DNA from 3 places in the Solibacillus sp. FSL W7-1436 genome. Region 2 is predicted to be linked to each of the others. Evidence: predicted binding sites of a transcription regulator. Region 2 holds the regulator's gene; each other region holds the start of a gene.
What was found. Region 2 encodes LexA, which represses DNA repair genes until DNA is damaged. Its sites were predicted from a motif close to CGAACATATGTTCG; they were not measured.
Positions count from the first base shown of each region.

Region 1: MKX73_RS04365 (carbohydrate kinase) is a predicted target of LexA. The motif match lies at 2,233-2,246, and genes of this name have one in related genera.
Region 3: recA (recombinase RecA) is a predicted target of LexA. The motif match lies at 7,925-7,938, and genes of this name have one in related genera.

Region 1 covers NZ_JBBOWV010000001.1:853,198-863,871, forward strand. Annotated here, with positions in the region: gene MKX73_RS04355 (DUF1128 domain-containing protein) at 1-133, shown strand, start outside; gene MKX73_RS04360 (pseudouridine-5'-phosphate glycosidase) at 220-1,128, opposite strand; gene MKX73_RS04365 (carbohydrate kinase) at 1,128-2,216, opposite strand; gene motB (flagellar motor protein MotB) at 2,394-3,146, opposite strand; gene motA (flagellar motor stator protein MotA) at 3,130-3,930, opposite strand; gene MKX73_RS04380 (aminopeptidase) at 4,123-5,358, shown strand; gene MKX73_RS04385 (hypothetical protein) at 5,523-5,723, shown strand; gene MKX73_RS04390 (beta-class carbonic anhydrase) at 5,886-6,455, shown strand; gene MKX73_RS04395 (GNAT family N-acetyltransferase) at 6,514-7,074, opposite strand; gene MKX73_RS04400 (polyphosphate kinase 2 family protein) at 7,148-7,990, opposite strand; gene map (type I methionyl aminopeptidase) at 8,161-8,913, opposite strand; gene thiT (energy-coupled thiamine transporter ThiT) at 9,103-9,669, opposite strand; TPP riboswitch at 9,800-9,908, opposite strand; gene MKX73_RS04415 (DUF4870 domain-containing protein) at 10,024-10,353, shown strand; gene MKX73_RS04420 (SMC family ATPase) at 10,599-10,674, opposite strand, start outside.
Region 2 covers NZ_JBBOWV010000001.1:3,809,278-3,819,951, forward strand. Annotated here, with positions in the region: gene MKX73_RS18930 (sensor domain-containing protein) at 1-1,441, shown strand, start outside; gene MKX73_RS18935 (alpha/beta hydrolase) at 1,465-2,112, opposite strand; gene MKX73_RS18940 (DNA helicase) at 2,126-2,689, opposite strand; gene tkt (transketolase) at 2,919-4,913, opposite strand; gene MKX73_RS18950 (DUF896 domain-containing protein) at 5,053-5,289, opposite strand; gene MKX73_RS18955 (YneB family resolvase-like protein) at 5,354-6,010, opposite strand; gene yneA (cell division suppressor protein YneA) at 5,997-6,344, opposite strand; gene lexA (transcriptional repressor LexA) at 6,505-7,128, shown strand; gene MKX73_RS18970 (gamma-glutamyl-gamma-aminobutyrate hydrolase family protein) at 7,322-8,017, opposite strand; gene MKX73_RS18975 (5' nucleotidase, NT5C type) at 8,132-8,677, opposite strand; gene MKX73_RS18980 (DNA alkylation repair protein) at 8,756-9,463, opposite strand; gene MKX73_RS18985 (gamma-type small acid-soluble spore protein) at 9,711-10,127, shown strand; gene glnA (type I glutamate--ammonia ligase) at 10,245-10,674, opposite strand, start outside.
Region 3 covers NZ_JBBOWV010000001.1:2,534,711-2,545,384, reverse strand. Annotated here, with positions in the region: gene MKX73_RS12465 (CpsD/CapB family tyrosine-protein kinase) at 1-247, opposite strand, end outside; gene MKX73_RS12460 (YveK family protein) at 252-1,016, opposite strand; gene MKX73_RS12455 (hypothetical protein) at 1,199-2,032, opposite strand; gene MKX73_RS12450 (S-layer homology domain-containing protein) at 2,142-3,368, opposite strand; gene rny (ribonuclease Y) at 3,698-5,251, opposite strand; gene MKX73_RS12440 (hypothetical protein) at 5,603-5,881, opposite strand; gene MKX73_RS12435 (hypothetical protein) at 5,970-6,248, opposite strand; gene recA (recombinase RecA) at 6,773-7,843, opposite strand; gene MKX73_RS12425 (competence/damage-inducible protein A) at 8,010-9,269, opposite strand; gene pgsA (CDP-diacylglycerol--glycerol-3-phosphate 3-phosphatidyltransferase) at 9,575-10,153, opposite strand; gene MKX73_RS12415 (helix-turn-helix domain-containing protein) at 10,200-10,674, opposite strand, start outside.

The DNA of each region.
Region 1 (10,674 bases), 3.0 Mb from region 2:
GCAGTCTACTGCATTTGATGAAGAAAAATACGAAGATCTGCAATATTTATATGAAATGGTTATGAAACGCGATTCTTTCAGCCCAAGTGAAATGAATGCCATCGTAGCAGAACTCGGCGCCCTTCGTAAATAACATCAAATATGTAATATGAAAAAGAAGCCTATCGATTAATTCGACAAGCTTCTTTTTTTCATTTCCTATTCCCCAGGAAATATTAATTATTTATTTAATTCGACAGCGATTTTTGCACCTACACGGGCATTATGTTTAACAAGGGCAATATTTGCATCCAATGATTTACCTTCTGTCAGCTCTTTCACTTTGCCTAATAGGAATGGCGTTACATTTTTGCCTGCAATACCTTGTTGTTTCGCTTCATTTAATGCATTTTCAATAATTCCGTCGATAACGCTTGATTCCATAGCATCTTCTACTGGAATCGGGTTGGCGATCAATGCACCACCGCGTAAACCTAAGTCCCATTTCGCGCGTAAAATTGCAGCTGTTTCTTCTGCAGAATCAACACGGATATTTACATCGAATTCACTTTCACGTGCATAGAATGCAGGCAATTTATCTGTTCCGTAACCGATTACCGGTACACCTTTTGTTTCAAGGTATTCCAGTGTTAAACCGATATCTAAAATTGATTTTGCACCCGCACATACTACAGCTACATTCGTCATTGCCAGCTCTTCCAAGTCTGCTGAAATATCCATTGTTGTTTCAGCACCGCGGTGAACTCCGCCAATACCGCCTGTAACGAATAATTCAATACCTGCAAGCTCCGCACAGATCATAGTTGCTGCTACAGTCGTTGCACCGATTTTTTTTGTTGCAAGTAAATAACCGATATCACGACGGCTTGTTTTAGCTACACCTTGGGCATTACCGAACATTTCTAATTCTTCATCAGATAAGCCGATTTTAATTTTTCCGTCGATTAATGCGATTGTTGCCGGTACAGCACCGCCATCACGAATAATCTGTTCCACTTCACGAGCTGTTTGCACATTTTGTGGGTATGGCATACCGTGTGAAATAATTGTTGATTCCAACGCGACAATTGGTAAACCTTTCTCTTTAGCTTCTAATACCTCTTGTGAATATGATAAATATTGTTCCATTATAAATTCCTCCATTCAAGTAAGTTGTCTTTTGTTAAATCTTCACGAACTGTTTTATCCGACTGTAATGTTTTCGATGCATTCACCAATCCGAGCTGGATCGATTCCTGTAGCTCCTCATCGTTTAAGACACCATGTAAAAATGCACTCACAAATGCGTCTCCTGCACCTGTTACGTCTACAATATTCCTTGTTGCAATGGCTTTGTAATGTACTATCTTGTCTTCGTTGCCTACCATTACACCATGTTCCCCTAAAGTGAGCACAACATGCTCTGCTCCTTTTTGCAATAACATGCTGACAGCCTTTTCATAATGGCTAAATGTATTCAGCTTCACATTTAAATAGCTTTCCGCTTCATCACGATTACAAATAAAGTAACGGATACCATGCAGATCTTGCGGCATATTTTTCATCTTAGGTGCAGAAACAGGGATAACCGCCAATGCGATATTGCGTTCTATTGCGAATGTCCTGATATATTCTACTGTCTCCAGCGGACTGTTTAAGTCAATGACAATACAGCTGGCATTTTGTAATATTGCTTCATGCTTTTTTAAAACACTCGGCAACAACTGATCATAAATCGCCATATTGGCCATCGATATTACCAGTTCCCCCATATTATCAAGTACTGCTGTATAAGAGCCTGTATTATATTCGCTTAATTTCTCTACTAAATCCACATTCATCATACTCTTACAATTTTGTTCAATAAATGCACTATCATGATCTTCACCCATTACAGTAATTAGTGAAACACGGTTGCCTAATCGTCCTAAGTTTTCTGCGATATTACGGGCTACACCGCCTACAGATTCTGTAACAGCAGCAGGGTTGGAAGTCCCCAGTTGAACATTTTGCTCAATAGTGAATTTACGATCGATATTGGCACCACCAATTGCAATGATTTGATTTTTTTCAGGCAAAACATAAGCACGTCCTAAAATTTCCCCTCGTTTTATAAGCGATGAGATCATATTGGCAAGCGCCGGCCTGGACATTCCAAGTTGTTCTGCCATTTCCTGTTGTGATAAGTAGGGATTTCTTTTTATTAATTGAAAAATTAATTTTTCCTTTTCATTCAACTTTATCACCTCGAATCAAACATTTGTTTATTATTATAAACTTTTGTTTATACAATGTCAATTTAATACGAAGTCTTTTCATTTCGAGTAGTATGGAAGTACTTTCTTCTTTTATGAGTCATAAATTTTCATAAAAAAAGCTGTCTGGAAGGTTTCCCTTTCCAAACAGCTTTCTCACTATTCTACAATCACATCGCCATTTTCTGCGATTCGTGGCTGTACGAGCACTTCAACACGACGGTTTTTAGCTCTGCCTTCTTCTGTATCATTCGTAGCAATCGGCTGGAACTCTCCAAAACCTTTTACACTGAAGTACTTGGAATCAAGGCCTTCATTCCCCATAACGATTTCCTTCATGAAATTGACTGCACGCATAACTGACAGATCCCAGTTAGAATCAAATTCAGCGGTATTGATCGGTACATTGTCTGTATGACCTGTAATGACAATATTACGTGGTGGATCAAACATTAATAATTGAGCAAGCTCATCAGCAATTGTATCGTACTCCGCCTTTACATCCGCTCGCCCCATATCGAATAAAATACTGTCCCGGATGGTGATCAGTAATCCTTCTTCTGTCATTTTCGTTTCAAACTGTTCTTCCAGTTCATTAATCGCAATAAACTCGTCTACACGATCTTGCGTTTCATGGAGACGTTCCTGATCCTCCATATAATTGGATATTCCCGTTGTGGAATTATCAGGTGTTTGTACGACTGATGAGTTGTCCATTACACCTGTGCCACCGGTAAAAATATTATTAAATACTGCCGACATTTGCTCCAGTTTTCTCTCATCCACTGAGCTTGATGCAAAAAGTACAATAAATAATGCCAGTAATAACGTTAATATATCTGCATAAGGTACTAACCAGGACTCGTCAATATGCTCCTCATGCTTTTTATGTCTTTTACGCTTCTTTGCCAAGGCCACCCGCCCCGCTTTCGGTAATTTGCTTACGTTCTTCCATCGTTAAATATGAAGCCAGCTTCTGCTCGATTACACGAGGTGCTTCACCTTCAAGTACAGATAAAATTCCTTCAATCATCATCAGCTTTTGCTTAACTTCTACAGCAGATTTACGTTTTAACTTGTTGGCAAACGGATGCCATAAAACATAACCAGTGAAAATACCCAATAATGTTGCAACAAAGGCAGCGGATATAGCTGTACCCAATTTATCAATATCAGACATATCTTTTAATGCAGCAATAAGACCGATTACAGCACCCAGTACCCCAAGTGTCGGTGCATATGTACCTGCTTGCGAGAAAATACCTGCTCCACTTGCATGGCGGTCTTCCAGCGCTTCAACTTCCTCTGTTAACACATCGCGAATATAGTCAGCGTTTTGACCATCGATCGCTAATGTTAGACCATTTTTTAAAAAAGGATCTTCAACTTCAACGGCTTTGCTTTCTAATGCCAATAATCCCTCACGGCGAGCCAGGTCAGCCCATTGCGAAAACATTCTGATCAAGTCGATATCACTTGCGAGTTTTGTTTCTGAAAATAAAATTTTAAAAAGCTTTGGAATTCTTTTTAATTCCTTCATCGGGAAAGCGATTGTCACTGCAGCAATCGTACCGAAAATAATTATTAAAATCGCAGCAGGGTTTATTAACACTTCCGGTGTAACGCCTTTTAAGAACATCCCGACTAACAGGGCGATAAAGGCGATGATAACCCCAACGACTGATGATATATCCATATGTATTACCTCCAAATTACGATGTCTTTTCTTTATTTCGGTATATTTAAATTTTTATTAACTTCCTTTACACTAGATATAAGAAGATTTTTTTGTTTTTGACACATTATTGTTCTTTTCTAAGCTGGAATGTGACGATTAATGTGTCGGGAATTAACTAATTTTTAAGATAATTATTGGAGGAATGGATCAATGAATTCTATGTTCGAAGCAAATTTAACGAAATACGCAGAACTCGCAGTAAAAATCGGTGTTAATATTCATCCGAATCAATACTTGTATATTGCGGCTTCTATCGAATCAGCACCGTTTGTACAAGCAGTGACAAAAATCGCTTATGAAAGTGGCGCTAAACAAGTATTTGTAGATTATACAGATGATCAAATTACACGTACTCGATATGAGTTGGCACCGGATGATTCTTTCGATTTCTTCCCGCCTTGGAAAGTGCAGGAGCGTGAATGGCTTGCTGAAGAGGGTGCGGCATTTATGAGCATCGTATCTCAAAGTCCGGATTTACTGTCGGGAATTGATTCAAAACGTATTGCAGCATTCCAAAAAGCCTCTGGTACTGCGTTAAACAAGTACCGCCAATATGTTCAGTCAGATAAAATCAGCTGGACAGTTATTGCAGCTCCATCAAAACAATGGGCTCGTAAAGTATTCCCGGATTTACCGGAAGAAAAGCAAGTAGATGCATTATGGGATGCCATCTTTAAAGCGACACGTGCGGATCTGGATAACCCGGTAGCAGCTTGGGCGCAGCATAATGACAACTTGCATGAAAAAGTTGATTACTTAAACAATAAAAACTATGCGAAATTGCATTATACAGCTCCGGGAACAGATTTGACAATCGAGCTTCCTAAAGGACATTTATGGTGCGGGGCAGGCAGTGTCAACGAAAAAGGCGAAGAGTTCATGGCTAATATGCCAACTGAAGAAGTTTTTACAGTACCGCATAAAGATGGTGTAAACGGGTATGTATCTAGTACTAAACCATTAAGCTATGGCGGCAATATTATCGACAACTTCAAACTTACATTTGAAAACGGGCGCATTGTTAAAGTAGAAGCCGAGCAAGGTGAAGAAGTGTTAAAAAATCTTGTTGCTACAGATGAAGGTTCACATTATTTAGGAGAAGTAGCACTTGTTCCATTCCATTCTCCAATTTCACAATCGAATATTTTATTCTACAATACATTATTCGATGAAAATGCATCAAACCATTTGGCAATCGGCAGCGCCTATGCATTTTGTATCGAGGGCGGAAAGTCGATGTCACGTGATGAGCTAAAAGCTAACGGTTTAAACGAAAGTATTACACATGTCGACTTCATGATCGGCTCTGAACAGATGAATATTGATGGAATTACAGCAGACGGACAGGCTGAACCTGTTTTCCGTAATGGGAACTGGGCATTTTAACAGCTTTATCAAATCCTTCTTTCAAAGATCATTTAAATTTCAAGATGTCGCCATATTTACAATTTTTTCTACATTAACTAACTAAATTACCCTACAATGTTCCAATTTATTAGGTTATAATTGGTTAATGATTGTTATCACTAAAATAGAGAGGAGTTTTTATAATGTTTGATCACCATTATCCGTTCTTATCCGATTACTATACGGTAGTGTTAGGATTTACGGTAATACTTCTTGTATTCTTATTTATGTTTATTATGTACTTACGTATCGGTTTACAATCACACGACTCTGTTATAGTAGATTCAAAGGCAAACACATTTGCACCAAACGAAAAATCATTGGATGGCCACCATCATCATTAACATTTTTACAACCACTCTATCGAGTGGTTGTTTTTTGATGGCGATTTATTACTATACTTCTCTCTATTTAGTAGAATTTTAACTTTATTAATGCGCATTTGTTTGAATTATCTAAAAAATATTTTAAAATTAATAAAGAATCGAAAGGGGTATGAAGAACAAATGTCTGCATTACAAACAATTTTAGAGTATAACGGAAAATTCGTAGATGAAAAACAGTATGAACAGTATGCTACAACAAAATATCCTGACAAAAAAATTGTTGTTTTAACTTGTATGGATACGCGTTTAGTTGAATTACTACCTAAAGCAATGAACTTGCGCAACGGGGATGTCAAAGTTGTAAAAAGTGCAGGAGCAATCGTAAATCACCCATTCGGCGGGATTATGCGTAGTTTACTTGTAGCGGTTTATGAATTACAGGCGGATGAAGTATATATTATCGGCCACTACGACTGCGGGATGAGTGCAGTTGATCCGAACGTCATGATCGGTCATATGCTAGAACGCGGAGTTAAACAGGAAACGATCGATGTCATCAATTATGCTCGATTTGATTTAAAAGAATGGTTATGCGGTTTTGGGGATGTTGAAACAAGTGTATTAAAAAGTGTTGACTTAGTCAGAACCCATCCATTAATGCCAAAAGGTGTTCCGGTACATGGTCTTATTATCGACCCTGCAACAGGAAAGCTGGATTTAGTAACGGACGGTTCAGTCGATCAAAAATAAATATTAAGTAATAAGCGGGAGTGCTCATCAAATTCAATGAATGAGCACTCCCGCTTTTTTATAATGCAGCTTCTTTGTATTCCCGCTGCAAAATGGCGTACATATAATGGTCGACCCATTTTCCGTTTATATATAACAGCTCCCGCAATAGCCCTTCCCTTGTAAATCCCGCCTTTTCCAATACACGAATTGAAGCCGAATTCGGTGGTGCCACATATGCCTCTATTCTATGAAGATTCAATGTATTAAAAGCAAATTCCATAACTAGACGTACCGCTTCAGTCACAATACCTCTGCCTGTGAAATTCTCATCCATCGAATATCCGATAAAACCGCTTGAATAGGGTAAACGTTTAATGGAATAAAGTGAAATATGCCCGATCAACTGGCCTGTCGCATTGTAAAAAATCCCGAAAGAAAACTCCCGGTTTGACTGCAGCAAATGTATGCTTTCCAAAATTTTATTATACTGTACTTGTTCGGTATAAAATTCATCACGATGTAATGGCTCAAATTCGGACCAATACATTTTATTGTCTCTTAATAATTTTGCCAACCCTTTCGCATCGGACGGCGTGAATGTGCGAAGCGAACATTGTTGCCCAATAAGTCGAACCATTGGACCCTCCTTCTTGTGAAATAGCTTGAATAAGCTTTTCATTGAACCACCTTCATTTCATTTCAAAGCTTGCCTACTGTTTTTTCAACTTTTTCTTTTTTAATTTTACAGGCTTTGGCTTTATATCTATAGATTCCGTTTTTTCTTTATCTGCAGCTGTTTCAGTATCTTTCCCGAAAATGTTCGTCAGCTTCATACCCCGTTTAGTAATTTCTTTTTCTATATGGGCTATTGTTTCTTTTAGTACTTGAACACGTGCATAGTTTTTGTCGTTCCCTGGTATTAAGTGCCAAGGGGCGTTTTCAGAATCGGTTTTTTCGAACATTTCATCTGCTGCCTCGCAGTATAAATCAAATTTATCACGGTTCCGCCAATCTTCGGCTGTTAGTTTCCATGACTTGTACGGATCTGCAGCTCTTTCATTAAAACGCTGAAGCTGTTCATCCGAGTCGATATGAATCCAAAATTTTATCATTATATAATCTTCATCTGTCAGTTGCTTCTCAAAGCTGTTAATTTCGTCATAAGCACGTTTCCATTCCGCTTCTTCAGCAAATCCTTCTATGCGCTCCACAAGTACCCGCCCATACCAGGAGCGGTCGAAAATGGCGATCTGACCATGCTGCGGCAACTTTCTCCAGAAACGTTGCATATAATGATACCGCATTTCATGGGGCTGAGGGGCGGAGATCGGCCAGACCATTAACCCGCGCGGATCAATGCGTTCTGTTAATCGCTTGATCGCTCCCCCTTTACCCGCTGCATCCATTCCTTCAAATGCAATAATAAGTCCGATTTTATTGTTGAATAAAAACTGCTGGGCATTTAGCATTTCGTATTGTAAAGCTTTCAATTGCTTCTTATAGATTTCCTTCTCCAGTTTTTGCGATAAATCCACATCTTTTAGCTTTTTCAAATAGTGCTGCCTCCCCTACTCCATATATTTATGTATATTTTACTTGAAAGTGTATGGAATTGGTAATTGTTGCAGTCATTTATTTGAATCATTTGATTATTTTATGTTTTCACCTAGTTTTTATAGAACAAAAAACGCGGGTGCACTTATGTATGCCCCGCGTTTATAGCTTAGTCTTCCAATGTTGTTAAAATGATCGGTTTATCTTTTGTTACGATAATCGAGTGTTCGATTTGGGCAACTAATGATTTGTCCGGTGTAATGAATGTCCAGCCGTCACCTGACTCCACGATATGTTCAGCCTTCGCCGAAATGAACGGCTCAACTGCTAACACCATACCTTCTTTCATGATCGTTGTATCCCAAGCATCGTAATAGTTCAATACATGGTTTGGCTCTTCGTGTAATGATTTACCTAAACCATGGCCAGTTAAGTTCATAATTACTGTCAAACCGTGATCACGTGCTTCACGCTCTACCGCTTTACCGATCTGATTTAATTTTGAACCTGCTTTAACCTTTGTCATTGCACGATCAAATGCTGATTTTGCTACAGAGCAAAGTTTTTCTTTATCTTCATAACCTTCACCAACGACAAAAGAAATACCTGTGTCTGCAAAATACCCGTTTAAAGAGCCCGAAACATCAATGTTTACGATATCGCCTTCCTTAATAACCTTGTTACCTGGAATACCATGTGCAACTTCGTGATTTACTGAAATGCATGTATATCCCGGAAAATCATACTCGCCTTTAGGACCGGAAACCGCGCCTGCTTCCGCAAACATACGGCCAGCAATTTCATCCAATTCTTTCGTTGTCACGCCAGGTACTGTCGCAGCTTTCATCGCCTCACGAATTTCAGCACAAATGCGTCCAATTTTTTTAAACGCCTGTATTTCTTCTTGAGTAGTAACAATCATGTGTAACTTCCTTCCTCTTAAACAATGTCTACCCTTAACTATAGCATACTTAAAATCGGTTGTAATTGTTCAAGGATTTTAAAATTTGGCGTTTTATTACTAATTTAGTACGACTTTCTACTATATAATGAGGAAAAAACTTGCAGCTGGAGAATTATTCCTCGCTGCAAGCCTTAAGCTTTTTAATCGTTATGTTGTTTTTACTTTTTGCAGTAAGCGGGGTGCAGATGTGAATAAAATAACTGCGATAATTGCCGTCAGTATTGTAGCAGGTACCATATAAGTACTGTTGTAAATAATTGAATAGGCCCATACATTATCATCGCCTGCATATTCTTTAAAGAACACGACACCTGCAAGCAAGTGCGAAACAAATCTTAAAGCACCACCTATAAGTGCTCCAATGACGATATAAAGTGCCATTTTCACTTTATTAAGCGATTGTGTTGCCTGTAATAACGGCTTTCTTACAATTGCTGCTAATCCTACTACTGTAAAGGCAAGACCATAATCCAAAATTGCCTGAAGCCAGTGTACAATATAAGCCCCGAACATCATTTGCATAATGCCGATCAGCAAGCCTGTTGCAAGTCCTGCCGTTAATCCCCAACGGATGGCCATTAACATAATCGGTACCATTACAAAGCTGATGGACCCGCCTTGTGCCCACATTTTAAAAGATACTTGATCCAATACAAGTCCGATGGCAGCAAATATCGCTATTTCCACCATCATCAATAATTTCTTTCTGTCCATAACAATGCCCCTTTCTTTTATCCGATGTAACAAAAGTGAAGAGGGATAGAATGGAACTTTTACTTCTTCCAGGTATCTAGAAAAAGCAAAAAACGATAATCAGGACAAAAGCCTGACTATCGTTTGAACAGTCGGATTCTATCCACATCCCTACGCAAGTGCTAACTTACAGGTTCAAAGAGTCAGTGCAATCCCGTGCACAATCTCAGCCGACTTTCTCGGCACCCCTTGTGGTACATCTAATTTTTATTGTTTGAACATGCTCATTGTAACGAATATTTTTACAACTTTCAACAGCTATTATTTTTAAATGTACTAGAATTACATATACTAGAGGCGAAGGAGTGATAAATAATGGAATCGAAAGGGTTAAGTGCACTGAGCTATTTGAGCTTTTATTTTGCACCGTTTATTTTACCGTTGATTATATTTATTGTTACAAAAGATAATGCCGTTAAAGACCATTCTAAAAAAGCTTTTATTTCCCAACTTATTCCGATAGTGTTAGGGATTTTGTATACGATTTACTTTTTAACCTCTGTTCTTTCCTGGAATGATACTTTGACCCTGAGTATACAGGATTTTTTCATCAGTTCGCATTTTATCGGATTTATTCTATTAGTTGTGTTTACGTTCATCCTGGCAATATGGAATCTCATTCAAGCGATTAAAGTTTTACGGTAATGTTTATAACAGCTCCTGATTTGGGTATATTTTTTATACGAAATGTTTTCGTTAAGGAGTGTTTACTAATGAAATTAAATAAACTCATTAAGACAGCAATTAAATATGGACCAATCGTGTATCCGATCATAAAAAAAATGATGGACAGCAAAAAATCAACTCCCCAACCAGCAACTACACGACGAACTCCAAAACGTTAATGCAAAAAACACATTTCCCGCTTTCTGGAGGGAAATGTGTCTTTCTTATTTAATGATAATCTCTGTTTTACTGTAACCTTCTTTTAGCTTTTGCACTTGTAAAATGGCGGGCATTGCTGCT
Region 2 (10,674 bases):
AAAGCCTATTTTAACACCTCAAAATGAAGTAAGCGGCATTTTGACACTGTTCAATCAGGATGCAACAGAGTTAAAGCAAATTGATATTAATTACTTAAACCGGTTGACTTTACTGATCCAGTTAGCAATTAAATATGCCGAACAGAAAATTGAGCTTAGAAGACTTGCGTTTTTTGATGTTGAAACAAATTTACCGAACCTCCACTATTTCAAATCAGAACTATTAGAATGGATTAATAGGGGCAACTCTGGATTAGTCGCAATCCTGCATCCTTCTGAATTTAATAAGGTCGTTGATTTATACGGAAGAAATGCCGGAGCCGATTTACTGCGGCAATTGGCAGACCGTATGCAAATATATTTCAAGGAAAGTGATTCACGGATTTCACGTTTTTCAAATTCACTTATTTTAGGAATAGTCGATGAAAATGATTGCTTCATTGCCTATAATCAGCAACTTGAATCAATTACACAATCGCCTTATATAATCGATGGAAAAGAAATCTATATTACATTAAAAATCGGTTATACAGTCTTTAATCAGTCGATGACAGTCGAGGAAAGCATTCACCAGGCTGATATCGCCCTTTCCAATGCACAGAAGCGAACTGGGACAAGCTATTCCGTTTACGAAGATAATAGTACGAGACAATTGACGGAAGAAATGGATATCCTCAATCAATTAGCTTATGGGCTTTTGCATGAAGAATTCGAAGTCTTTTTACAGCCTAAAATTAACTTCCAGACGATTGAAGTGGAAGGTTTTGAAGCACTATCACGCTGGAACTCGAGCAAACTTGGTTTTATTTCACCGGTAAAATATATCCCGATTGCTGAACAAACCGGGAAAATTAAGGCGATTGATTTACTGAATTTTAAACAGATCCTTGTCTGGCTTCAAAATCGTATAAATGAGAATAAAAAGATTTTACCGATTGCACTCAATATTTCGCCGGACCATTTTTACGATCCGGATTTCCTGCAAAATATTAGAGATATATTTTATCAATATAACGTCCCGCCGCATTATATAAAGCTGGAAGTAACCGAAAGCATTGAATTGGTGGACTTTAAAAAAGCAAAAGAGATTTTAAATCAACTAAGGCTTATGGGCATTGAATGTTCGATCGACGATTTTGGAATCGGCTTTTCTTCATTAAGTTATTTACCGCAGTTGCCTTTTTCTGAAATCAAAATTGACCGCAGCTTTGTCAGTGCAATGAATGAACCCGGGATGTATGCCATCGTACAAACGATCATCCAATTGGCGAAGAACATTCAGATGCGCCCCGTTGCCGAAGGAATTGAAACAGAAGAACAACTGGCAATGCTTCAACAACTCGGCTGTCCTGCTGGTCAAGGCTATTATTTCTATAAACCGATGTCTATTACCGAAGCAGAACAATTGCTGGACACAAATAAAACAGCTGACGGGAAGTAAATCAACTTCCGTCAGCTGTTTTTTTAGTTAATAGTGTTCGGTAAATCTTTCGATAAGAATGCGATTAAATCATGCAGATTTTGCTCGCTCACTCCATGGCCTACCGGGTAAGTTCTGAATGTTACGTCCGTATCATAGTCGTTGAAAAAACGGACGGCATGTTCTGCCCATTCAATTGGAAAATCATAATCATATTCCCCGTGGGAAATAAAGATTTTAGATTTATCCATCGTTTTTTTACTGTATTCAAGCGCAGCAAATTCCGGTAAATAACCGCTTAATGCAGCTGTTCCACGAATGGCATTGCCCATCACCATAGCTAGTGACTGTGCCATCGCTGCCCCCTGATTGAAGCCGACAACATAAATTTGCTGTTCATCCAGATTAAATTCCCAAATGGCTTCTTTAATAAATAATTCAATACCTTTCAGCACTTTATCAAAAATGGCACGATTCGGCTTACCTTCTTCTTCAAATGTATAAAATGCATAGCCGGGACGATGTTTAATCGGCCCTTGCAAACTAAAAATATGGCAATTTGTTGAAAACGAATCAACAAGTTGCAGTAAATCGTTTTCATCGCTCCCTAACCCATGCAGCAAGAAAATCGCAGGTTGCTTATCTGCATCTACTTTAGGTGCTTTGTGTAAATAAATAAATGGTGTGTTCATTTTATATCTCCTTTTAAGAAAGCGTCATTTTATTGACAAGCTGGTCCGTATAGTAGGCCATATAGCCATCCAGCATTTTGATTGTTTCCTCAATATCGCCTTCAGCTAAAATATTTGCATTTTTAGCACAGGCAACTGTTAAAAAATCAATACGGTATGCATGCTCCACGGATGCATATGCATAATCGTATATCACATCTTCATCTTCTACCTTCAACGCTTCATATTGCTGATGAAATGCTTTCTTGTAATCGTCCATTTTCTCTCCGACACTGTTGCGGATTTGCATTTGCTGTGCCATCAGTTCATTTTCGATATAAGAAACGGTTGGAACTTTTCCTGAACTGAATGTTTCCCGAACAAGATCTGTCCATGCCATTTTACTTTCCACATAATACGCAATATTTAACATTAGTCGATCATAAAAATCAGTCGTTGATGTGGAGGAAGCTCTTTTTTCATCAATATTTTTTTGAAGCATTATTTGGAACTTTTCAAGATCCGCTTTATTCGATAGGAAATAAAGTGTCTGTTCAATATATGTAGTAATTTCTTTTTGCTTATTCTCTGCAGTCATTATTCATCCACATCCTTCATCTGATACTTCCATATTGCTTTTTTATCGTACCATTCCTTCAGCAAAATCGCACGTTATCCAATTATTTGTATGGGCATATTGTATCTGAAATTATCCCTTTTGCCAAAACTTTTTTCTTAGCTAACTAACATGTCGCCGGAGTTCCGGCTGGTATAGGAATGAAAAAATGCCACTTGCCATAGTAGACAAGTGACATTTTAGCTTCGAATTAAAGTGCTTTTACTTTCGCAACTACATTTTCTACTGTGAAGCCGTATTCTTTTAATACAATTTTCTCTGGAGCCGATGCACCAAATTTATCGATTGCCAATACATCACCTTCAAAACCAACATATTTGTGCCAGCCTAGTGATGCACCCATTTCAATTGCTAAACGTTTCGTCACAGCTTTTGGTAATACAGATTCTTTGTATTCCTTCGACTGTTTCTCAAAACGGTCCATTGATGGCATTGATACAACAGATGCGTCAATTCCTTCTGCAAGCAATGCTTTTTTCGCTTCTACAGCCAAACCAACTTCAGAACCTGTTGCAATTAACAGGGCATCCGGAGTTTCTTTAGATGAAGCTGAAACAACATAAGCGCCTTTTTCAACACCTTCGTATACTGTTTCTGTTGCAACATCCAATACCGGCAAGTTCTGACGAGATAATACTAAAATAGTTGGCGTTGATTTGCTCTCTACAGCTAATTTCCATGCTGCTACAGATTCATTTGCATCTGCAGGGCGGATTACTGAAAGATTCGGCATTGCACGTAGTGATGCTAAATGCTCGATTGGCTCATGTGTAGGACCATCTTCCCCTACAGCAATGGAGTCATGTGTAAACACATAGGTTACAGGCAGTCCCATTAATGCAGATAAACGAATTGCTGGACGTACATAGTCAGAGAATACAAAGAAAGTACCGCCAAATACGTTTAAGCCGCCATGTAACGCCATACCGTTCAGCGCAGCACCCATTGCAAATTCACGGACACCAAACCAAATGTTACGGCCTTCCGGAGTTTCAGCAAAGAAATCGCCAGCGCCTTTAATTGTTGTTTTATTTGATCCTGCCAAGTCAGCCGAACCACCGAAGAATGATGGTGTTGTTTTTGCAATTGCATTGATTGCATCACCAGATGATGAACGTGTAGCTACTGCTGTACCCGCTTCATATACAGGTAATTCAGAAGCAAAGTTCTCCGGTAATTTGTTTTCCATTGCATTTACAAATTGTTCAGCCAGTTCAGGATATTCATTTTTGTAGCTTTCGAATAACTCGTTCCATGCCGCTTCTGCTTGTACACCTTGTACTTCGCTTGCCGCTTTGAATGTTTCATATACTTCAGCTGGAACGTAGAATGGCTCATGCTCCCACGCATATGCAGCTTTTGTTAGCGTAACTTCATCAGTTCCTAGTGGCGCACCATGTGAATCTGCTTTACCGGATTTGTTAGGAGAACCAAAACCGATGACAGTTTTCACTTCAATTACTGTTGGGCCGCCAGTATTTTGTTTCGCTTTTTCAATCGCTGAATTAATTTCCACGATATCTGTACCGTCAGTAACTTTTAAATAGTTCCAACCGTATGACTCGAAACGTTTTTGGATGTTTTCCGAGAATGATTTTTCTAAATCACCATCAAGTGAAATATCATTTGAATCATAAAGTACGATTAATTTATCCAATTTTAAGTGACCTGCAAGAGAAATTGCTTCTGCAGCTACACCTTCCATTAAATCTCCGTCACCGCATAGTGCAAATGTATAGTGATCTACAATGTCTTTACCTGGCTTGTTGTATGTTGCCGCCAAGTGACGTTCAGCCATAGCCATACCTACTGACATTGCAATACCTTGTCCTAATGGACCCGTTGTCGCTTCTACACCAACTGTATGACCATATTCAGGATGTCCCGGTGTTTTTGAATTCCATTGACGGAAGTTTTTGATCTCTTCCATCTCTAAACCGTAGCCACCTAGATGCAATAGGCTATATAAAAGCATGGAACCATGTCCAGCCGATAATACAAAACGGTCACGATTGTACCAATTAGGGTTTTGCGGGTTATGGCGTAATTGCTTCGTCCACAAAGTATAGGCCATAGGTGCAGCACCCATTGGTAAACCAGGGTGACCTGAATTTGCTTTTTCTACTGCGTCGATTGATAGTGTACGGATTGCGTTAATTGCTAACTGATCCAACTGTTGTGTCATTATGTGACATCCTTTCCTCGTACGATATTTATACATTTTATAGTGTAGACAAATTTTCACAAGAAAACAATAATTTCTAAAAACGTCCCGTAAAATATGTCATACTTTATATTAAATGTGACATATTAATGAAAAGTTATTAGTTCAGGAATTTTTTCTGTGATTTAATTTGTTTTAATTTTTCAGGTGTCACATCATTGCCTTCTTCATCAATTACTTTCACATGTTCGATTGTATCGCGCATTGTTGAACGGAAAGTATCTAAATATTCTTTGCGCAGTGCTGTACGTTCTTTTGCCTGCTCTTCCGTCAATTTGCCTTCTCTCGCTAATTTAGAAAGCTCATTAATACGAGCTAATTTTTCTTTTGATAACATTTGAATCTCACCTTTCTTCCTACCTATTACAAAGGTATAAAAAAAACGACTTGAAAACAAGTGTTTACTCTTCAAGTCGCTCCATATATTCAATATATCTTCTATGTACGGTCGCTTTACTGATAGAAATTCCCAAGCCGGACAAAGTTGTAGCAATTTCCGCAAATGTTAAGCCTTTCTGGCGCAGCTGAACAATTTCTTGGACTGGTACTTCTTTTCGTTCACGCCCTTCAATATTGCCGCGGTTTCTTAAATTATTTTGCGGCTGGTAGCCATTTTCAACAGCGCGGCGCATTCCCCGTCGAATTTTTGCATTATGCATACGACGCTGATACTCTTCGACAATCGCCAAAATTTCGAGCAGCATTGTATCCATTTCGTTTAATACGACAGGACCTGCATCATTCAAAGTATAAACTGTCGCTTCATATTTTTGCAGCAGGTGAAGCACTGCCATCCGGGCATTCCCTCGCCCTAAACGAGTCTCGTCCTGTACAAAGAGTGCTTTAATGCCATACTCTTTCATATAGTCGAGCATGTCGAGCAATCCGTCCCGATCGACATCATATCCGCTATGCTGATCCGTAAAAATCTCCACATCTTTATAGCCGAATGATTTGGCATATTTGGTCAGCTCCTCCTGCTGACGCACCAGTGATGTTTCTTGTGTATTTTTATCCGTGCTGACACGGCAATAAATTACTGCTTTAGTTTTTATCATTGTTCCCTCTCGCTACTTTAATCAATTGCATATCGGAGGATTCATTCAGCTGAGCAATGTATTGTGAATCTTTTTCTACAGGTACAACCAATACTTGTCCTAAAAGAACTTTTTCATCCAGCATTCCATTTTCCTTTTTCACTTCATCGATCCAATCATGCTTAGCCATTTTACCACGATATTGTTCTGCCAACGACCATAAAGTATCGCCATGTTCGATGCTTACGTGTTCGTATAATTCGATTTTATCATCCTGCATCATGAATAAAGCCATCATAAGTACAGAGAATAGTAGAAACATTGATGTGAAGCCGTTTAATTTAAATTTTTTCATTAGAAAAACCCTCTTTCGAATGTATGTTCGGAATATTTGTTCTCATAATAATACGAACATATGTTTTTGTCAACCGTTTTTTCGAACTTATGTTTGCATTCATGTTCGCATACTGCTATACTTACTTTAAGAAAAATAGCATGATAAAGAGGTGAGTTAGTTGACACAAAAAATTTCAAAACGGCAGCAAGCTATTCTAACTTTTATAAAAGAGGAAGTTCGTGCTAAAGGCTATCCGCCATCAGTTCGTGAAATTGGAGAAGCAGTAGGATTAGCTTCCAGTTCAACTGTCCACGGGCATTTAGCCCGTTTAGAAAGTAAAGGGCTTATCCGCCGTGATCCTACAAAGCCGCGTGCAATTGAAATATTGGACCAGGAAGAGATGAACGTCGCGAAACAAGGTGTCATTCATGTTCCGTTAATCGGTAAAGTTACAGCTGGTCTGCCTATTTCCGCAATCGAGGATATTCAGGAATATTTCCCGTTACCTGATGCTTACGGCTCACCGGAAGAGGAATTGTTTATGCTTGAAATCATGGGAGAATCCATGATTGAAGCAGGGATTTTAAATGGGGATTATGTTATCGTTAAAAAAACGTCTACTGCGAACAATGGAGAGATTGTTGTAGCAATGACCGAAGATGATGAAGCGACTGTCAAGCGCTTTTACAAAGAAAAAACTCATTTCCGTCTACAGCCTGAGAATAGCTCGATGGAGCCGATCATTGTCAACCAGGTTTCTATTTTAGGTAAAGTAGTCGGCCTCTACCGAAATATCCATTAATCATAAGCTTGCCGTTCTAATTGAATCGGCAAGTTTTTTATTTTGCGATGAAAGCGAACCGGCAATAGCACCGACGCCTGAGAGGTTCTTGTAAGGCCGTCCCAGCGAAAAGCATCCCAATTGAAATCAAAAAAAATGCTATTTTTCCTCTTAGAGAAAAATAGCATTTTGGGTTACGTCCCAATCTTCTTTATTATTTATTGCATGCTTCTACAAAACTGTTAAATAATCGCTGTGCATATATATCCCCGTTTGTCGCCAATTCTTCCGGATGCCATTGCACCGCGACACAATATGGATGTGCTTCATGTTCGATCCCTTCAATGATACCGTCTTTAGCAACTGCCGAAACGATGAGCCCTTCCCCAAGCTTTCCGACCGATTGATGGTGAAATGTATTAACACGGAATAAGTCTTCTTTAAAAATCTCTTTAAATTTCGGTGTCATTACTTCAACTGTATGTGCCAATTCCCCGCGCTTTGAAGGTTGTTTATGTAAAATTGTGTTTTCTACTTGTGAAGGGATATCCTGAATGATTGTTCCCCCAAATGCGACATTCATAATCTGTTGTCCTCGGCAAATACCAAGAACAGGCATTTGTCTTTTATAGGCTTCATTCATTAGTAAAAGATCGCTGTCATCACGTTTCCGTACAACACTTCCGATAAGTCGGTGCGGTTCTTCATCGAACAGCAATGGATCTATATCGGCTCCACCAATCAATACGAGACCATCAATTAGATTTAATAACGCTTCTACGTTTTCTTCTGTAGCATTCGGTATACAGATAGGGATACCTCCCGCTTGTTCAATTGAAGTTAAATATCCATTGTTAATATCCAACTTTTTGTCAAAATCATACATTGTCAATCCAATAATCGGTTTCATTCTCTTTATCCCCTTATTATTTATAGATAATTCCAATAATTTAAATTATACTATTTCGTTATACTAAATGACTACAAAAATAAAAAAGGACTGCACATTGGCAATCCTTTACATTCAAACAATTTCCAGTTGTTTTATAAAATACTGTTTAATTTCTTTCCAATTTTGAACACGGATGAAACCCTCTTCTGAACGATTGTAGGGCATCGAATACAATATGCCTGTTCCTTTAAATGCTGCTAGTTGGCGTGGGCTGTCATCGATTAAATAATCGGTATGTATTACCGCTTTATTTCCGCAAAAGACAATGTTTTGTGTTTTAATAAAGGGCAAATGCTCCATTAACCAGTCGTATTTCGCTGTAAATGAACCCGGTACATCCATTGCTGCTGTCGCAATAAAAATTTCATAATGTTCCTGCAGTTCACGAATGACTTCAATTGCATCTACATCCAGTACGTTTAAATCTCTGAAATAGTCCGGCTCATTTAATAAAGCAAATAATTTTTTCGCATCTTCTCGAGGCAAATCACGCTGTGTCGTCAGAAGAAACTCTTCATCTGTAAAATTTGTGCCGAAATTCTCGTTATATGTAACTCGTAATTTCGAATAAAAGTCAGCCAGCACCTGGTCCATATCGATAGCAATACTTTTTTTCATGTAATAAGCCTCCTTGAAATTTCCTAATTTTAGTTTATACAATTGTATTGTGAAAAAACAAGGTATAACTCTTTACAATTAACAACGTACATATTTACGTTTAAAACCGATCCGCCCTTTTTCCACCTGTTTTTCAATTTCCGCATATGCATGCAGTTCACCCGGTTTTTTTCCTTCACGTTTCGTTTTAATAGGTCCGATTGCTTTAGCAATTTCCCTTGCCTCATCATGTAAAGGTTTAAATGAAACACCGACTGTCATGACAAAATTGTTCATCGCTACTTGAGTACGCTGCGGTGCATGATGAATATTTTGTTTTACATATTCAAGCATATCCATTAACTTTTCCTTTGAGAATTCCTCGTCTTTACGATTTCCAAGCAGCCAGCAGTAACAATGCCACCCTGCCGACATTTTCAGATCCTCATTACTGGCGATCCATTTATCGCTCACTTCCTGCGCAATATCTGATTCCGCCAATGTTACGGCAACAACATAATCGGAAATCATATAGAAATAGGCCTGCTCCATCCAGCGGTCATAATCTTCCTCAGTCATAGCTTTCGGATCTGCAATAATTCCCGCAAAATACATCGCATCATAGTTGCCTGTAGCATAGAGCTGTTCTGCCAGTTCCTGATCAATTTTTATTTGTTTTACATACGGTTTCATTGAGCCAATCGTTACACCGAACACCGGTTCCTTTGCCCCGTTGGACATATAAATCTTTTTTGTACGCTCTTTCCCTAGTGCTTCCAACTCTTGCATCATTGTATCGAATTCCATAATTTCCTCCTTTTATATTATATTACTTGTCTCTTACTATTATAGGATTTAATCGCAAGCCATACATAGCGTTCTTCTCAATTATATTTTATATCCTATTTTAAACAATTTTTACAATATATATTCAACAACGAATTCAAACGTCAGAATTGATGCTCGGTACTTTTAAAATTTAAAAAAAATTGGCAAATTATTTTCCGAATAATAAAACATCCTCTGAACAGAATAATCTCAGGAGGTGATATTGATGTCAAAAAATAAAAACAACATCAATAATAAAAACGTCGAATTCGGTATGGATACGGACGTTAATCAAGTGAAGCAGCAAAACCAAAAAGCTGAAGCGAAAAAGCAGCAAGCTTCCGGTGCGTTTGCAAACAGCGGTTTACAGAAGCAATCAAGTTCCTACAATGCTGAATTCGGCATGGAAACAAACGTAAACCAAGTGAAGCAGCAAAATCAGCAAGCTGAAGCGAAAAAGCAACAATCTTCTGGATTGTTCGCAAACAGCGGTTTACAGAAGAAACTTTCTTCAATGGGCTCTGAGTTTGGCATGGAAACTGATGTCAACCAGGTGAAACAGCAAAACCAGCAGGCTGAAGCTAAAAAACAGCAAGCTTCTGGTTCATTCAATAAAAACCGTTTCCAAAACGGGAATAAATAAAAGTAATACTTAGAACCGGCATTTTTTTGCCGGTTTCTTTGTCATTAAATATGTGATAAATTTCAGACAAAATACTATGCAAAAAAAGCGCCGGAGTTTTGCTCCAGCGCTTTTTTCTTAGTACATTTTCATATATTGGTCGCGTTCCCACTGATGAACAGTTGAACGGTACATATCGAACTCGATTTCTTTGGCTTCTTTAAAGTTAGCATAGATGTGGTTGCCTAATGCTCGTTGAACAACTTCATCTTTTGCAAGAAGGTTTAATGCGTCATCTAAAGCTGGAGGCAAGTTGTCGATGCCATTTGCTTTACGCTCTTCTTCGCTCATTACATAAATATTGCGGTTAATTGCAGGTGGTGGCGTTGATTTTTTGCGAATACCTTCCAGACCTGCCTCTAAGATTACCGCCATCGCCAAATATGGATTTGCTGATGGATCGACCGAACGAACTTCTACACGTGTTGAAATTCCGCGAGAAGAAGGAATACGGATTAATGGTGAACGGTTTTGCGCAGACCATGCTACGTAACATGGTGCTTCATAA
Region 3 (10,674 bases), 1.3 Mb from region 2:
GCAATACTTTTTTCCCAGCTTGTGCATACACAACAGCGATGTTCGATGCATTTGTCGATTTACCTTCACCCGGTGTCGATGAAGTAAGGACAAGCGTTTTTATATCTTTATCCGGCATCGAAAAGTTAATATTCGTACGTACGGTTTTAAATTGTTCAGATACAATTGATTTCGGATTCGAATCGGTAATGAGTTTTCTCGCTAATGTAGTTGGCTGTGATTTTTTGCGTTTAAACTTGTTGAACATTACTTCACACCCTCACTTTTCGGTCAATTATCGTTTTTTTTTGCTTTCGTGCTTTTGAAGCATTTCTGACATCCGCTTTATGCATTTCTTCTAGGTTTATTATACTTATAACCCCAATAATTGGCAATCCTATTATTTCTTCCACATCCTGCTCCGTTTTCACTGTCGTATCAAGGTATTCCAGTAAAAAGGCTAAACCTACCCCAATCATTAAGCCAATCACTAGTGCAATCGCAACGTTCAGCATTTTGTTTGGCTTGATCGGTGACGGGTTGTCCGAATACTGTGCCGGAGCCAAAATATTCACATTATCGATATTCATCAGCTTCGGAACTTCTTCTTTAAATACTTCAACAACCTGGTTGGCCATGTCGGCAGCCACATTATAGTTCTCATCCTGCACACTTACATTCAATACTTGCGAGTTATTCGCATTTGTTACGGATATTTTTGATGCCAGTTGTCCGGGAGTTAACGGCAAGTCCAAGTTTTCTACTACAATGGATAAAATCGCCGGACTTTTAATGATTTCATTGTATGTATTGATTAATTGCAGGTTGGACTGAATATCTTGTGATGTCATTTGCTGTGTTTTATCTTCGTGTTTTTGGTTGACCAGTACTTGTGTGTTCGCCTGATATATCGGTGTCAGTAAAAAGTAGCTGACAATCGCTGCTACGATTCCTGCAAAAACAGTAAGCGAAATAATAAGAGCAGCCCGCTTTTTTAATGTTTTAAATATATCTTGTAAGCTAATCGTTTCTTCCAAAAGTGTCCGCTCCTTTGATTTTAATAGTCCCATTATACAACAAAATACGCTTTAATTATACAATTTTAACAAGTGATGTAATGAAGAATAGTAGATTTCCCGCTTTCTCTTTCCTAAGGTTGAAATCCCCTCTATTTTGCAAAAAAGTTTGCAATACTGTTATCGTATTACAAACTTGTTTTTTACCTGAAATTCAGTGCTTTGTCCATCATGTCATCACGCAGCGCTTTTTTCGTAGCTTTATAGTCTTCCATAAACGTCTGTGCATATGATTTATCAAAGCCGTTCGCCTGAAGATCCTTTTCCACAAGACCGACTACCGTTTTTACTGTCGCATCTGTAGACTTCTCCATTGCTGTTGCAGCACCCATATATTTTCTGTAGAAATAACCGTATTGAATTGATTCGCCATTCTTCTTTTTCGTCTTGTATTCATCGTAAGCCTGGCTGACCAATCCGTTAATCCGGGCACGGGCCTGGTTTTCAATACTTGCAAATGTCGGTGTGTACTGCGCTTTAATCGATGATACCGTCACTTTTTCTTGTGGCTTAGTGCCGCCGTTCGGTTTCGTAGATGAAGCGGGATTACTGTTGTTTGAGTCAGTACTATTATTCGTATTAGTGCTCTTATTTGCGTTTGTATTTGTACCTGTACTTCCATTCTCTGCTACGGTTTCATCATCCGATTTCCCGTCTGCATTGGCGCTTGTAGAATCTGCCGGTGTTCCCTCTTCTGAATCATTATCGGTAGTTGTGCTTGAGGAATCTGTCGGCTTTACCCCATTCGTGTCGCTTTCTGCTGAATTATCTGCTTTATCATCGACAATATTACCCTCTTTGTCGACAAGTATGACACTGCCATCTGGAAGAGTTATCTCAAATGTTTCTTCTAATAAAGCATCTACCTCAGTATCTGCTGTGTCGTAGGATTTAAATTTCAATTCATATACAAGGTAGCCTGCAACGCCCAACACAATCACTAACAGAGCAATTAAAACATATTTAAGTTTTTTCATCTGCGATAGCCCCTCCACAGTTTTTATATCTAAGGTTTGAATTTTTTTACATAATCTCGTTATCAGTTAAATTCCCCAGAGCTATTCGCCCTAGGGAATCTTTTGGTGACTATTGTTGTTTTTTTAGATTTAAGTAAAGTTCTTTTGGTGAACCGTTGCTGAAGTTCAACGTAATTAAACCTGGATCCAAATCGATGCCTTGCAGGGCGTCCCAGATATTATCTGTTGAATAATCTAATGCCGCAATAGTACGGATTTGATTATTATTTAGACCCATTGCAACAAGGACACTTTTCGCTACTTCTTTGTGATTATCAGCTAAAGTAGTTTCGCTGAATGTATAAGTAGCACCACCGATTGTTACAGATTCAACTGCTGCAGTAGTACTTGAATTCCCTAAATTATCAATGAAGTCAAGTGCTGTTGCAATTAAATCATCAACCGTTACAGCCGGTGAAGTAGTTAATGTTACTTGCACTTCATCACCACTTGTTACAACTGCCACTTCTTGAATTGTATCGTTTGTAACATCGCCAGCTAATTCGTCTAAGATGTTTTCAACTTCTTCGACGAAGTCTTCTGGTGTTGGTTCTGGTGTTGGTGGTGGTGTAACCGGACCACTACCTGGTGGTGGTGTAATAATTGGCGGATTTGGTGTTGGTTCTGGCGTTGGTTCCGGTTCCGGTGTTGGTTCTGGTGTCGGTTCCACGTCTACCGCATTTTCAGCACGCACAACGAATGATGCTAATTGACCACGTGTTACAAACGACTTAGTGTCGAAGAATGTCGGTCTCACACCAATAGTGATACTGTTCTCGTATAATGCAATAATATGTTCTTTATACTGAGAGTTGTCTACATCTGTAAATGGAACAGTGTCAGTAGTTGCCTTTAAATTGAATGCCTTTGCAATAATTTTAGACATTTGACCACGAGTAAGCATATCGTTTGCACGGTATGTACCGTCTTCAAAACCATTGATAATGCCGGCATTTGCTAATGCTGCGATTGCCCCGTAGTTTGAGTTTTTAGTAGAAACGTCTGTGAAGAATGGATTTGTAACATTTGTTGTGTCCAAACCAAGGATTTTAGCGATGATTGATGCTGCGTTACCGCGTTTGATAGAAGCTCCCGGGCGGAAAGTTCCATCTTCATAGCCACCAACAATTCCGCGGTCAGCTAGATTCATAATGTTTTCATAATGCGTGTTAGTTGATTTAACATCAGAGAAGCTAACTGCTGCCTCTGCTTGTGGAGCAACCGCTACAACTGCACCAGCTGCAAGAGTTGTCGTTAAGGCTACATTGAACATTTTCTTGTACGTTTGTTTTTTCATGTAAAAACCTCCATTTTTTATCAAGATACGCTGATTATAGCACACCGTAGTAAAAGGTGGAAATAATTTCGCAATTATCTATCTAATGAGTAATATTATCCTATATATAATACTTCCTACTTACTTAAATTCCAATATAATATCGGATAAAAGTAATAGTAATTTATACCAATATTTCATAGTTTATAAACATTTTTTTAATACAGCGTAAAAAAATGATGTTTTCTGTTGCCAGAAGATAGAAACCCATAATAAAAAGACATCCATTCCTCTAAGAGCAAAATGGATGTCTTTCAATCTATCCTAAGCTTTCGGATTGTTCAATAAGATTACTTCGCATACTCCACTGAACGTGTTTCACGAATAACGGTTACTTTGATGTGACCCGGGTAATCGAGTTCTTCTTCAATACGTTTGCGGATATCTCGCGCTAAACGATGTGATGCCAGATCATCAATTTTTTCAGGTTGTACGATGATACGTACTTCACGACCAGCTTGGATCGCAAATGATTTTTCAACGCCGTCATAGCTTTCAGAGATTTCCTCCAGCTTTTCAAGGCGGCGAATATAGTTTTCCAGTGTTTCACTGCGGGCACCTGGACGGGCTGCTGATAATGCATCGGCTGCTGCTACAAGTACGGCAATGACTGAAGTTGCTTCCGTGTCACCGTGGTGGGATGCGATCGAGTTGATCACAACTGGGTGTTCTTTATACTTCGTTGCCAGTTCCACACCGATTTCAACATGGCTTCCTTCGACTTCATGGTCAATTGCTTTACCGATATCATGCAGTAAACCTGCACGACGAGCTAAAGTTACATCTTCGCCTAGTTCAGCAGCAAGCAATCCTGCTAAGTGAGCTACTTCGATTGAGTGTTTCAATACGTTTTGACCATAGCTTGTACGGTATTTCATACGACCAAGGATCTTCATTAAATCAGGATGCAGGTTATGAATACCTACTTCAAATGTTGTTTGCTCACCCGTTTCGCGGATTTGCTCGTCCACTTCACGGCGAGATTTTTCAACCATTTCTTCGATACGTGCCGGGTGAATACGACCATCTTGAACTAGTTTTTCCAATGCAAGACGAGCTGTTTCACGGCGGATCGGGTCAAAGCCGGATAAAATAACTGCTTCAGGTGTATCATCGATAATCAGATCGATACCTGTAAGTGTTTCTAATGTACGGATGTTACGGCCTTCACGACCAATAATGCGGCCTTTCATCTCATCATTCGGCAGATTTACAACGGACACTGTTGTTTCTGCAACATGGTCAGCTGCAAAGCGTTGTAATGCAAGTGATAAAATTTCTCGAGCCTTTTTGTCTGATTCTTCTTTTGCACGCAATTCCGATTCTTTCGTCATTACAGCGATATCCGTAGAAAGTTCGTTTTCAACTTCCTTCAAGATAACCTCTTTCGCTTCTTCGCGCGTCAGAGCTGCAATGCGCTCAAGCTCAGTTTTTTGACTTGCAACAAGTTGTTCTACTTTGCTTTCCATCTGTTCAATATGCTGTTGTCTGCTAGCTAGAGCTTCTTCCTTACGCTCTAAGCTTATCTCTCTTTTGTTCAGAGTATCATCTTTGCGGTCAAGGTTTTCTTCTCTTTGCAATAAACGGTTCTCTTGTTTCTGAAGCTCTCCACGACGGTCACGAATGTCATTTTCCGCTTCAGTTCGAAATTTGTGAGTTTCATCCTTTGCTTCAAGCAGTGCTTCTTTTTTAAGCGCATCTGCTTCACGTTTCGCGTCTTCCACGATTTGCTCGGCAACATGCTTTGCACCAGTCACTTTTGATTCATTCACGTTTTTCATGTAGAAATAGATAACAGCGACACCGACAGCGAATCCTAGCAAAGCAGGGAGTATCATTTCCATAATATCGTTTCCCTCCTATGCCTATATATGTCTGATGTTCTCTTATTCGGCTAAATATATCTGAATTGTTCAAACATACCGCCTATTCATTTCAAAATTTAGAAATTATACATTTTAATTGTATAGTTCAAAATAAGGTATGTCAAGAATAGCCATGGTTTAAGGGGTTTTTTATATTTTCTGGTTGAGTTGGTTCGGTCGTGGTGATAGGGTTTAGTGTAGCCTAAAATTTTCTGGATTGGGTTTGGTGTTAGTGTAGAGAACGCGTGTGCCCAGTGGTTTTAGTATAACCTTATTTTGGCAGAATATACTTGGGTGGGGGGTGCGGGTGGGGCGTGGCTGCTGGAAGTTCTAATATATTTTGAAATGTTCTAATATATTTTTATTTCTTCTAATAAACTTTCGATTTTCTAATATATCCGGTGCTTCTTCTAATAAGTGTTCGTGATCTTCTAATATCCATTTCAGATCTTCTAATACCGGGGCGAGTTCTTCTAATATCGCAGAATTTCTTCTAATAAAAGTTCCCGCGCATCCTTTCTCACCGGTTCTCTCCAGCAAAACTCCCCCAATTCCGGTCAAGTCCGCCCATCTTCTAATATCCGTCCCAAATCTTCTAATATCACTCACAGTTCTTCTAATAACCCCCTATATTTGTTCTAATAAAGTAGCCGGCTAATATATTATCCCCTTAGCGTAACGCGGACACCCAGAAGTTCTAATAAATCCTGAAATGTTCTAATATATTTTTATTTCTTCTAATAAACTTTCGATCTTCTAATATATCCTGTGCTTCTTCTAATAAGTGTTCGTGATCTTCTAATATCCATTTCAGATCTTCTAATACCGGGGCGAGTTCTTCTAATATCGCAGAATTTCTTCTAATAAAAGTTCCCGCGCATCCTTTCTCACCGGTTCTCTCCAGCAAAACTCCCCCAATTCCGGTCAAGTCCGCCCATCTTCTAATATCCGTCCCAAATCTTCTAATATCACTCACAGTTCTTCTAATAACCCCCTATATTTGTTCTAATAAAGTAGCCGGCTAATATATTATCCCCTTAGCGTAACGCGGACACCCAGAAGTTCTAATAAATCCTGAAATGTTCTAATATATTTTTATTTCTTCTAATAAACTTTCGATCTTCTAATATATCCTGCGCTTCTTCTAATAAGTGTTCGCGATCTTCTAATATCCCTTTCAGATTTTCTAATATTGGAGCGAGTTCTTCTAAAATCGCATAATTTCTTCTAATAAATGTCCCCGCGCATACTTCCTCACCGGTTCTCTCCAGCAAAACTTACCCAAATCCGTTCAAGTCCACCCGTTCTTCTAATATCCGTCCCGAATCTTCTAATATCACTCACAGTTCTTCTAATAACCCCCATATTTCTTCTAATAAAATCACAAGCACGCCCCCCACCCGAAACTACTTCAACCGTAACCCGCCCCATCCACGTTCCCCAAACAAACCAAAACAAAAAAACCCAAGCAAATTACTTCGCTTGGGTCTGTAACATTTATTATTCTTTTTCTTCTTCGAATAATTCTAGTTCGTCCAGTTCTTCTTCGTCTGTTGTATCGTTGGCGCCGATTGTGTAGCCTAGTTCACCGATACCGAAGTGTTGACGGATTTTTTCTGTTACTTCTTCTTTCATTGCAGGGTTTTCTTTGAAGAATTGTTTTACGTTTTCACGACCTTGGCCGATTCGTTCACTGTTGTAGGAATACCAAGAACCGCTCTTCTGGATGATGTCCAGTTCTGCACCGATGTCGACGATTTCGCCTTCTTTTGAAATCCCTTCACCGTACATAATATCAACTTCCGCTGTACGGAATGGTGGTGCTACTTTATTTTTTACGACTTTGATTTTCGTTTTGTTACCGATAATTTCTGTACCTTGCTTGATCGCTTCACCGCGACGCACTTCTAAACGGATAGAAGAGTAGAATTTAAGGGCACGTCCACCTGTTGTTGTTTCCGGGTTACCGAACATAACACCGATTTTTTCACGTACTTGGTTGATGAAAATAGCAAGCGTATTCGATTTATTGATAACACCTGATAATTTACGTAATGCCTGAGACATTAAACGCGCTTGAAGACCCATGTGCGAGTCACCCATTTCGCCTTCGATCTCTGCTTTTGGTACTAATGCTGCTACAGAGTCGATAACGATGATATCGATCGCGCCAGAACGCACTAATGCTTCCGCGATTTCAAGTGCTTGTTCACCTGTATCCGGCTGTGATAATAATAATTCGTCTATGTTAACGCCTAATTTTTGTGCGTATACCGGGTCAAGTGCGTGCTCAGCATCGATAAATGCTGCTGTACCGCCGTTTGCCTGAATTTCTGCGATGGCATGTAATGTAACAGTTGTTTTACCAGATGATTCTGGTCCGTAAACTTCTACAATACGTCCGCGCGGGTAGCCGCCTATACCTAATGCTGCATCAATTGCGATAGAGCCTGATGAAGTTGTATCGATTTTGTTGTTCGAGTTTTCACCCAACTTCATGACAGAACCTTTACCGAATTGTTTTTCTATTTGTTTTAACGCCATATCTAATGCTGCTTTACGATCGCTCAAACTATTTCCTCCTTAAGAAAAAGCTTTATTTAACTTATGTCTCTATTATACTTGCTAATGAGATAACATTCAAGAAAAAAGCGAACATATTTTCGCTTTTTCTTTGAATGTCCCCAAATGCCTTTAAACAGTGGACCAAATCGCCATTTTCAAAACAAACCATCAACTAAATCAGCTTTTTGTATCCCTGATTCGCCAGTTCCCTCATTAAATAGCTGAACGTAAACTTCACGGCGCGGATCCGGTTTGTATTTCTTGAGCCGGTCAATTGCAGGCGGTACGTTAATGGCTCTGTGTCCCCGATCTTAATACCGACCCAGATCGATCCTGCAGGCTGTCCGTCATGGTCGCCCGGTCCTGCTGCACCCGTCAGCCCGACACCGATATCGGTCCCGAACTTTTCTCGCACCTGTGTCGCCATTGCAGCAGCACACTCACTGCTGACGATTCCGTATTCATCAAGCAGTTCACCGGAAATACCGAGGTGTTTGATTTTCGCTTCCTTTGTATACGTCACAACTCCGCCGATCAATGCGGATCCGACACCCGGAACTTCTGCCAGCTCCGATTGGAACAGACCGGCCGTTAAACTTTCGGCAGCGGAAACCGTCAATTCATTTTCCAGCAGCATTTGCACAAGTTTGAATCCTAGTGACTCATCATTGACACCGTAATAGTATTCTCCGACAATATCGAGAATTTCACGTTTCTTCAATTCAATCAGACGGAATGCCTGTGGTTCGTTCTGCGCTTTTGCCGTTATGCGCAATGTTACTTCACCGTCTGAAGCAAGCGGGGCAACGGTTGGATTTGTCTGTTCATCCAAAATGTTCTGTATGCGCGTTTCCAGATCTGCTTCGCCAATGCCATAAAAACGCAGTACATGAGATAAAATAACGCCGCCGTCATGCAGAAGCGCCGCCAGTTTTGGTTTCGTTTCATATTGGAACATCGGCTCAAGCTCTTTCGGCGGACCCGGAAGTAAAATATAAATACGGTCATTTTCCTTCAAAAACATCCCCGGTGCCATCCCGTGCTGGTTCAGCAGTACATCACAGCCATCCAGTACAAGCGCCTGTTTGCGGTTGTTTTCCGTCATCGGTCTTCTTTGCTTCGAGAAAAACTCCTCAATGGCAAACAGCGCCGTTTCATCAAACACTAAAGTACGGTTCAAATGCTTCGCAATCGCTTCCTTCGTCAAATCATCCTTTGTCGGACCTAAACCGCCCGAGAAGATAATGACATCCGCGCGCTGCTCCGCAATTTTGATCGCTTCTAAAAGCCGCGCCTCATTATCACCCACAACTGTATGATAATAAACATTAATGCCAAGTTCCGAAAGCTGGCTCGAAATAAATTTCGCGTTCGTGTTGGCAATCTGTCCTAATAATAATTCCGATCCTACCGCTATAATCTCTGCATTCATTCCAAAAACCCCCTAAATATCAAATCAATTACGCCTCGGCGGAATTGCAGGCCCACAGGATGTGGATCAGTCAGCCGTTGTCGCACGATGCGACTTTTTTAGGCTGACTTCCTTTTCTTTATAAAATCTGTGACATCTGCCAGAGGCTTCTTTTGCAGCAGTTGCTTTGACAACTGCTGTAAAAGAAAAAACTAGATTAGAAAAACAGCGCCGTCCAAATGCACGAGCAACCGTTCAATCTTTTATGGATACTATTACTATTACCTATCCTAAAAGAAATTCTAACCTAGTTTTAGAAATTTTATTTATTTTGACTCCAATAATGCACGACGGTTGAGATAGAAATAATCCCATCCGGACCATACTGTAAAGAATAGTGCTACATAAAGCATAATCATATCAAAAGGTATGCCAACTAATGTAAAAATCGTATTGTGTAAAATTAATGCAGAAATCGCCACGATTTGGGCCCAAGTTTTAATTTTACCAAGCTGGTTTGCCGCTACGACTTCCCCTTGCCCTGCTAAAATCAGTCGAAGTCCCGTTACCGCGAACTCACGCGAAATAATGATAATGACAATCCATGCAGGCGCCAGTTCGATTTCCACCAATAAAATAAAGGCAGCCGAAACGAGCAGCTTGTCTGCAAGCGGGTCCAGAAACTTCCCTAAGTTCGTCACTAAATTATATTTGCGGGCATAGTAGCCATCTACCCAGTCCGTTGCCGAAGCGAAAATAAAAATCAGTGCCCCTACAAAATAGTTCACTTGCATTTCCGCGCCAAACAGCGTCATATTTCCCCAACCGAAATCAAACATCATTACAATCACAAATAGTGGGATTAATAAAATGCGCGAGACTGTAATCTTATTTGGAATGTTCATTTGTTAACACCTTTCGTCTAAAGAAAAGAGCCATCTTTTAAGATGACTACTCTCCTTGTCCTTCATTCACTAATTTTAAAATGATATTTTGCGTCATACGATCTTGTGCGTATGTCAATTCTACATCATTTACATATACTTTAGCCACTTTTGAATTCCCCAAACGGATTCTTGCATAGCCATCTGCAGTTGAATCATTTTCTACGATATCTCCAGCTTTATAAACTGTTGCATTCACTTGCTCCTGCTGTTGTTCATTTCGGATACCAACCCATGTTTCACCTGATACTTCAATACGGACATTTAAGCTGTCTGTTCCTGATACTTCAAATGTTGAATCTTCGCCTTGTACAACACCTTCACTGATTGTTTGAGCTACTTCAGGCTCGTCTGTGACAGGTTCTTCAGGCTCAACATTTTCTTCAGTGTCATCTTCTGTGTTTTCTTCGTTGTCTTCAACAGGTTTTGTTGGTGTTGAATTCGGATTTTGTTCGTATTCAATCGGTTCAATCTCCTCTTCT